2 regions of the Rossellomorea yichunensis genome follow, and region 1 is predicted to be linked to the other one. Evidence: riboswitches for the same ligand, from Rfam matches in the RefSeq annotation. Region 1 holds a riboswitch; the other holds the start of a gene.
What was found. Region 1 has a riboswitch for cyclic di-AMP ahead of RSX31_RS15580 (potassium channel family protein). Riboswitches for the same ligand answer to the same signal wherever they lie in the genome.

Region 1 (4,218 bases):
AAGCGAGTTGATTCGCGTTCCTTATGGGTCCGTACCCAATATGAAGCCGGAATATTTGAAAGCAGTAAAGAGAGAAGGATTTAGTTTATGGGATTGGAATGTAGATAGTGAAGATTGGAAATATCATAGTGGGGAGTATGTTCAGAATGTCATGGATCAGTTAGCTTCTTATTCATTTGAAAACCAGCCAAAAGTCATTCTTATTCATGAAAAACCTACGACACTCGCTTATTTAGATTCTTTACTTAAGAAGTTGACTGATCAAGGATATAATATGAAGGCTTTAACAGAAGAAATGAATCCAGTTACATTTTAACAATGTTGCCAGAAGAAAAAAGGAGCTGCCCTTTGGCTGCTCCTTTTCATTCTTAATAAATGCTCATATGACGGTTTTTACCTGTTAAAATTTGAAACACGCCATAAAGGATCAATCCTGCGGCTACAATTCCCAGCAGCCATTGTCCATAAGGTTGTTGAGCTATCTTGGAAAGTGCACCATCCAATCCTTGTGTTTTATCCGGATCGGCTGTGATCGCCGTTTGAATAAAGAAATAACCGATCAGTAAAAAGACGGTGCCTCGGGAATATAACCCGAGCTTTCCGGTTTTTCTTCCCAATTCCCATTCTTTCTCGGACATTTCATGCCGTTTAAATTTGTTCGTGTATTTTTCTGTATAAGCATTATGAATTTCATAGAGTGCATATCCAATAATGATAAGTCCGACAATTCCTACAACCCATTGACCAAAGGGCTGAGATAATAACTTAGCAGATAAGGTTTGTTTCGATCCCGAACCGGAGCTTTTGGCATGCATCGCAATGGCGAAAGCATTATAAGTCAAAGAACCGTAAGCAATCCCGGTGATCAGATTAGCGAGTCTTCTAAACATTGATTTCCCGTCATTTCTCACATGTTCCGGATCTTTTACCACTTGAATGAGGTGCCAAAGAACAATTCCGATCAGGCCGAGACCTAATATCCATAGAAGGACTTCCCCAAAAGGTTTGCTCGCCACTGCTGCAAAGGCACCACTCGAGTCTGAAGTGCTTCCTCCTATCCCGAGTGAGGCCATAACGGCCAATGTGCCAATCAGTATATAAACAATCCCTCTTGAAATGAATCCAATCCGTGCAAACCCTCTAATCCAAGGTTTTATATCATTTGATGAAACAGATGAACTTCTTGATGTTGTAATGGATGAAACTCCGGCCATATACACTTCTTCCCTTCTGGTTCTATTTTCGTAATACTTATGTATGCTATTCCCCTGATACAGAAAAGAGAAACCTTTTTAACGAACAGTAAATGCTGGATGGATTGAGATAATTTTGCCTGTTTTTCATTTAAAAAATTTTTACATAAAACCTATTTACAACGAATTAGGAGAGGAGTAATATATCTATCATCAAATGAATATTCTTTATCGCTTAATTCATTTTTGAAGCGGGGGACCCGAGTATTTTAAAGGGGTGAATCCTTTCTTTTGAAAGGTAGGGCTACTTCCATAACCCGAATCCGTCAGCTAACCTCGTAAGCGTAATGGGAGAGGATGATACTTGTGATCGATTATGGATGACCACAGGCTTAGTTCCTGCTGGTCTTTTTGCGTTGTTTAGAAGTCCGGCTCAGGAGGCTGGAGGCGAGAAGTCATGAGTCAAACCTGCCATAAAGGCACAGGAAGCCCCGCCAGGTTCGCCTTATGTTATCGCTTCTTTTGAAGTCACTTGGGCTTTTGTTGTAATGAAGAAGTACTAGATGGTTAAGCTATTAAAAAGGTTTTGGAGGATTTCATCATGAAAAAGCAATTTGCGGTTATTGGATTAGGGAGATTTGGAGGGAATCTGGTTCAGGAATTGGCTGATCTGGATGTTGAAGTGTTAGCCATTGATATTCATCATGATGTCGTCCAGCATTATGTAGACATTGCCACGCATGCCGTGCAGGCGAATGCCATGGATGAATCTGTATTGAAATCCCTTGGACTCAGAAACTTTGATCACGTGATCGTGTCCTTTGGGGATAATATAGAAGCAAGTATTCTTACCACCTTACTTTTAAAAGAATTAGGGGTTAAAGAAGTATGGGTCAAAGCTTCGAACTCTTATCATCAGAAGGTATTGGACCGTATCGGGGCCGATAAAGTCATTCATCCTGAACGTGACATGGCGCGGAGAATTGCCCATCACATTACGTCAGAAAAGATCATTGATTATATCGAACTATCCAAAGAGCACAGTATAGTTGAAGTGCGTGCCTCTAAAAAGGTGGCGGGCAAAACGTTAATTGATCTGGATGTCCGGGCGAAATTCGGTTGTAATATCATTGCCATTCACCGCGGGGAGGAAGTCATTGTATCTCCTTCTGCCGATGAAGTCATAAAAATGGAAGATCTATTGATCGTCATTGGACATAACAGGGATATCAATCGATTTGAAAAAGAAGGTGTATAACCTATGAAACATAAGGTGATCCGGTTAAGCCCTCCTCAACTTCTCGTTGTGACATTTCTATTCTTCATCATAGTAGGAATGGGTTTGCTTAAGCTGCCGTTTGCCACCACAGAATCGATTACATGGCTTGATGCCTTGTTCACGACGACTTCCGCCATGACGGTTACAGGGCTTGCGGTCGTTGATACAGGAGATGCCTTCACCCTCTTTGGAGAAGTGGTCATTATGAGTCTGATCCAAATCGGGGGACTTGGCATCATGTCCTTTGCCGTCTTGATCTTTATGATGCTCGGTAAGAAAATCGGGTTTAAAGAACGGCTTCTTCTTCAACAGGCATTAAATCAGACGTCTGTAGGAGGGGTCATCAAGCTTGTAAAATATTTATTTATCTTTTCCTTCCTTGTTGAAGGATTTGCCGTCCTATTACTGGCGTCTGAATGGGTTCCTGAATTCGGTTGGAGAAGAGGGCTTTACGTCAGTATATTTCATTCGATTTCCGCATTTAATAATGCAGGATTCTCTCTGTGGTCCGATAGTTTAATGGGGTACGTGGGAAATCCCATCGTCAACATCACAATTTCGTTTCTGTTTATTGTAGGAGGGATCGGATTCACTGTTTTAGTGGACCTATGGAAATCGAAAACGATTCGCAAACTTTCCCTCCATACGAAAATCATGGTAGTAGGGACATTTGTCATCAATGTATTCGCTTTTATGATGATTTTCATCTTGGAGTATAATAACCCGAATACACTGGCTCAGTTACCATTCCTTGATAAACTATTCGCTTCCTATTTTCAAGCGGTCACCCCCCGTACGGCCGGTTTTAACTCGCTTGATTATGGCAGCATGGAACGCTCCACATTGCTGCTTACGATTCTTTTGATGTTCATCGGGGCCGGAAGTGCTTCAACAGGTGGAGGAATCAAGCTGACCACCTTTGTTGTGATTTCATTGAGTGTGTTTGCTTTCTTAAAGGAGAAAAGAGAAATTCGTATTTTTCGTCGTACGATCGATCAAAACTATATTTTTAAAGCTTTGGCTGTGTCGATGATCAGTGTCCTCCTTGTTTTTACGGCCCTGTTTTTCCTTGATATGACGGAAAAGAATGCTTCTTTCCTGGCTATTCTCTTTGAAGTGGTATCAGCTTTTGGAACGGTGGGGTTGTCCATGGGGATTACAGGATCCTTGACAGCGATAGGTAAATGGATCATTATCATCGTGATGTTTGTCGGGAAACTTGGCCCCCTCACACTGGCCTTCTCCCTATCCAGACCAGACAAAGAAAAGATCCGCTATCCAAAAGAAGATATTTTAACAGGTTAATGCTCAACCAACCGGCTCTCTTCATTTTGCCCTCTGCGGGTAAGTGGGGGAGCTGTTTTTTTATTTTTTTAGGCTCTTTTCGTAAAGCTTGTTGATAAATAAAATTGAATCTGCCAGGGCTCTGTCAATAAATGTTTGCTAGATGATAAGGGGAACCGCTCAGCTTGCAGATAGCGTTCGGGCGAGCCTTCTAAGCTTAGCAGAACGGGGTCTGGGCACGCCGGAAATCCGCAATAGTCTTCGCAGTTCCACTTACCATCTATAAAAAAATTCATGGCAAAGCTTAATATAGAATACGGCTACTACTCTCTTTAAATGAAGTTACTTACGGTGGGAGCATTGTTTAGTTCATTTGAAAGATAATTTAATGATCCCTCGATTCATGAGTAAACATAAAATTTTCTTTTACTCCTATATAGATATTTTATAAAAAAAACGCTC
Region 2 (4,218 bases), on a different contig from region 1:
GAATTGAAGAAGGTATTGAGTAAAGGAGGGATAATCGATGAAATACTCTAATGATCAATTTAAAGAATTAGAAGACCAATTTAAGATAGCAGACAAATCGAAAGAACAACTTAGAAGTAAAATAATGAAGAGTACATATAAAAATAAAAAGAGCCATTTTAAAAAATATGGTTGGATTGCAGCAGCGTGTATGCTCTTTATTGTCATATCTCCGTTCTACTCAACGACGATGGCAAGTATTGTAGAGAAAGTGTTACCAATTTCTATCACTCCTAATGTGTCAGATGGACAACAGAATCCTGATTTAACATCTAAGCTCTTTAAATTAGTCGAAAAGGAAGGATACACTGTTAATTCCGTAGGGACAACACCATCTCCATTCACCATTGAAATTTCACTCGTTTTGAAAGAATCTACATTAAAGCAAGCAAAAGAAGACCTTGAATCTAAGATCACAAATTATCTATATGAAAATGGGTATGACGAGTACGAATTAAAGATTATCGAAGCACCTGAAGTTCCCAATAATGAGCGAGGCGAAGATTCTAAAAAACTTTATGACCAGGTACGGGAGATTGTGAAGGAAGTATTCGCATCCTATGGATATGCCGAAGAGGCAGAGTATGAGTTAGCGGGAATTAAGGGAACTGACGCTACAACAATCGTCACAATTGATATGCCCGACCATATTGAAGAGTCAAAGGAAATTATTGCAGATATTGAAAAAGAAATAGAATTACAAAATTTAGATGTGAAAGGTATTGAGGTGGATACTTTCAACTTAGAACATCGTCAGCAAGATAATCGTTGGTCCTTTATTTCATCTGATATATATGACGCAATGGCAGGGAAATCGACTTATCAATTGGCAGGACTATCGTACAATGTGAAGAAAGGACACTCTTATGTATGGATAAAAACGGATTTGGATGAACCACTTTCTCAAGAACATATTGAAGAAATTGAAAAAGCAGTACAAGAATATTTAGCTTTACCAGAAACGAAAGAGCAAATTCGTAATGACGAGTATACCATTCAATTCTTATTAAAGAATGGAGAATCATTTGTGGAAATCACAAGCTGAAATTGAGGTCAGACCCTCTGAGCGAAGGTGGCATGTAGGGATAGTGGAATTAGATTCAACAGTAAGGGGTTGGAGTTCCCTAGCTTCTTCAGTCACCGGTGTAAGGGTAACAATCTTTAATGCCCTGAATCTTTGAGGATGCGGCTCGATAGATTCAGGGCTTCCTATATTTATAAAGAGATAATAGAAACTTTCGAATTTACTTATAAATATACATTCAGTTGTTTAATTTTCTAACTGCTTTTCAAGATTCTTATCGAGTACGAATACCTCCATACGCTCTCCCATTTTCGTACTGATGTCACTATGGCTCGACAGGACTTTGCATTTTGTATGCTGTTCTACTATCTCTTCGATGTTTTGGCTGTACATTTCCCGCAATACCTGACGCATTTGTTTCACGAGGACTCTACCTTTATCGTGCTCGACAAGGTGTTTTTCTTCAACCGTTAACACGCCCTTGAACCTTGCAATGACCATGTCCTCTAAGATGTATGTTCGGGTTTCCTGTGGACCGCGGCCGATCAGTTCTCTTTGCATTTTTATGAAGGCTTCGCTTAATTCAGCTTCTAATCGTCGTTTAGAGATTTTCACGTTTTCTCCCCCTTGCCACTATCAGATCAATTTCAAGGATTATCTTACTCAGACGTGTTAAAAGTTGTCAATCATTAATTTTCATAGAATAAAATAGCTGAAATAATTCGAATCAGTTAGAGATTTAGAGTATTTGATGATTTTCGTTAGAAAAATAAACCTATTTAGCTAGATTTAGAGATTTTTAATAATTTACAAATTCAATAAGCCGGGAGTAATATATTCCTTGTAAAGCACAGCTCAATATTTCGGCCTAGTCTCGGAAACGAGAACGGAGGACCCAATCAAGTGGGGTTAATTCTACGTATGTAGAAGGGATGAGATTAAAACTCTTTCGCCATCCTACCCGTCAGCTAACTTCGTCGGCTAAAGCGAAGGAGGTCATAAAGACCACCTTTTTCAGGGGGCTTTTTTTGTTGTTTTCATAATGGCAAAAGGGGCAGCTTGACTAATAAGTAGGTCTTTTTATTATGCCTATTTTGAAGAAGTGAACATGGAAGACAGAATGCATAGAAGGCTATAACAGCCGGCTAGGCGTTAAGTAGACCAATGTGTACTTTTTCTTCAGATGAACAAGAGATGTCAGAGGATCGCATTCTTTCAGGATGCTGATTCATCTTTGCTCTTGCCTGTCATACTGGGGGAAAAGTGAGCATTGGTCTATTTTTGTTTTCTGAAGGTGGATCTTTCTTCCTGTAAGGGGATCTTTTGGATGACCGTCCATGTCTTTTTCTAGGGTGTGCCTCAATGATCTCTGTAGTAAGGAATGGTAGAGGTGTGATGACTGCATTTGGAAGGAGGATTAATGTGTTCATTCAAGAACGGCAAAAGGGTACAACGCTTGTTTATATCCCCACTTGGGAAATGCTGCAGGAAATAGAGGATTGCTTAGATAGATCCCATGCTTGCTGTTTTGTTTCATCCATTCCACAAGTTGTCGAAGTTCTGAAGGGGCGAGGGTTTCAAGATGTCATGGGGCTAGGTCAATATGAAGAATTTCTCGATCATCGAAATCATTTCAATAAGGTCATCGTATTTGAAAGTCACTTTTCAGATACGTTATCGATGATGAAAATCATTCAAAACAGTACGTCCGCACCAATCATAGTGGTCACGGGTGTCCATGGTTATCCAGTGCGCCTTTATCAGTCAATCGGTGCAAGATATGTCGTGTATACAAAAAGCAGGAATGTTTCGTGTTTTCTAAGATAATATCAGGAGGTTTTACACATGTTGGATTTCATAATGATCGGTTTTTTCTTCCTTCTCCCGGTTTTAATGTCGGGGGTTGCCAATTGGTCCTCCACTGTGGTGGATCGAGGAGGTAAGGACTCATGATGCTCTTACTTGGTGTAACGGCAGTTATTACACTTTATTTATTTTATGTATTATTCAATCCTGAAAAATTCTAATTAGTTGGGGGTATCACAGGTGATGACGACCATTCTATCCATCATCATTACATTGGCGGCAATGATTCTGATTGCAAAGCCGGCCGGAGTCTATTTGGCAAAGGCGTTCGACTATAATCATACGCCTTTAGACCAAATTTTTGGTCCATTTGAACATTTACTTTTCAAGGTCAGTGGAATAAAAAAAGTAAATCAAACCTGGAAGCAATACGCATTGGAGCTTGTCTTCACGAACGGTTTCATGATTTTCATTGTTTATCTTGTTTTCAGAATGCAAGGGGTCCTGCCATTGAATCCCAGTGGCAATCCTGGAATGGATCCCACCCTTGCCTTTAATACAGCGATCAGTTTTATGACCAATACAAATCTTCAGCATTACAGCGGGGAATCAGGTCTTTCCTACCTTGGACAGATGATCGGTATTCTCTTCATGATGTTCGCCGCACCGGGAACGGCTTTGGCGGTAGCCATCGCCTTTGTAAGAGGGCTGACAGGTGCTGAAATCGGTAACTTCTTTGTCGATTTATTCAGGGCCATTACTCGTGTTCTCATGCCGATCGCCTTTGTCACTGGCTTTATTTTCATAGCGTTAGGGACCCCACAAACGTTGGAGCCATCGGTTACAGTGAACACGATTGAAGGTGGTAGCCAGGAAATCGCCCGTGGTCCTGTCGGAACGTTCTTGTCCATTAAAGAACTTGGGAATAATGGTGGAGGATTCTTCGGCGTCAATTCCGCCCATCCCTTTGAGAATCCGAATGCCATCAGCAACTTTATTCAGATTCTGTTAATGTTCCTGCTTCCATCCGCCCTGCCTTTTACGTATGGAAAGATGGTCGGGAATCCAAAGCAAGGACGTGTCCTGTTTGTATCGATGGTTATGGTTTTCGTTGTGTTCCTTTCAACGGCCCTATTCTATGAATCTCAAGGAAACCCGGCACTGAATGCCATGGGGATCCAGACCGATCAAGGCAGTATGGAAGGGAAGGAAGTGCGGTTCGGTACCGGTCAATCGATCCTTTATGCCATGGTCACGACAGCAACGGAAACAGGTGCAGTGAATACGATGCATGATACATTAACCCCTATCGGAGGGATGCTTGCCCTTTCCAATATGTTGTTGAACAC

Region 2: linked by a shared signal. The riboswitch ahead of RSX31_RS08730 (hypothetical protein) and the one ahead of RSX31_RS15580 (potassium channel family protein) in region 1 are both predicted to bind cyclic di-AMP.

Annotation. Positions count from the first base shown of each region.
Region 1 covers NZ_JAVYAD010000005.1:336,706-340,923, reverse strand. The annotation lists gene RSX31_RS15590 (polysaccharide deacetylase family protein) at 1-316, shown strand, start outside; gene RSX31_RS15585 (DUF1206 domain-containing protein) at 369-1,214, opposite strand; cyclic di-AMP (ydaO/yuaA leader) riboswitch at 1,416-1,554, shown strand; gene RSX31_RS15580 (potassium channel family protein) at 1,795-2,451, shown strand; gene RSX31_RS15575 (TrkH family potassium uptake protein) at 2,455-3,777, shown strand.
Region 2 covers NZ_JAVYAD010000003.1:176,118-180,335, forward strand. The annotation lists gene RSX31_RS08715 (RNA polymerase sigma factor) at 1-51, shown strand, start outside; gene RSX31_RS08720 (DUF4030 domain-containing protein) at 38-1,084, shown strand; gene RSX31_RS08725 (DUF2294 domain-containing protein) at 1,310-1,678, opposite strand; cyclic di-AMP (ydaO/yuaA leader) riboswitch at 1,919-2,061, shown strand; gene RSX31_RS08730 (hypothetical protein) at 2,426-2,890, shown strand; gene RSX31_RS23330 (potassium-transporting ATPase subunit F) at 3,016-3,090, shown strand; gene kdpA (potassium-transporting ATPase subunit KdpA) at 3,113-4,218, shown strand, end outside.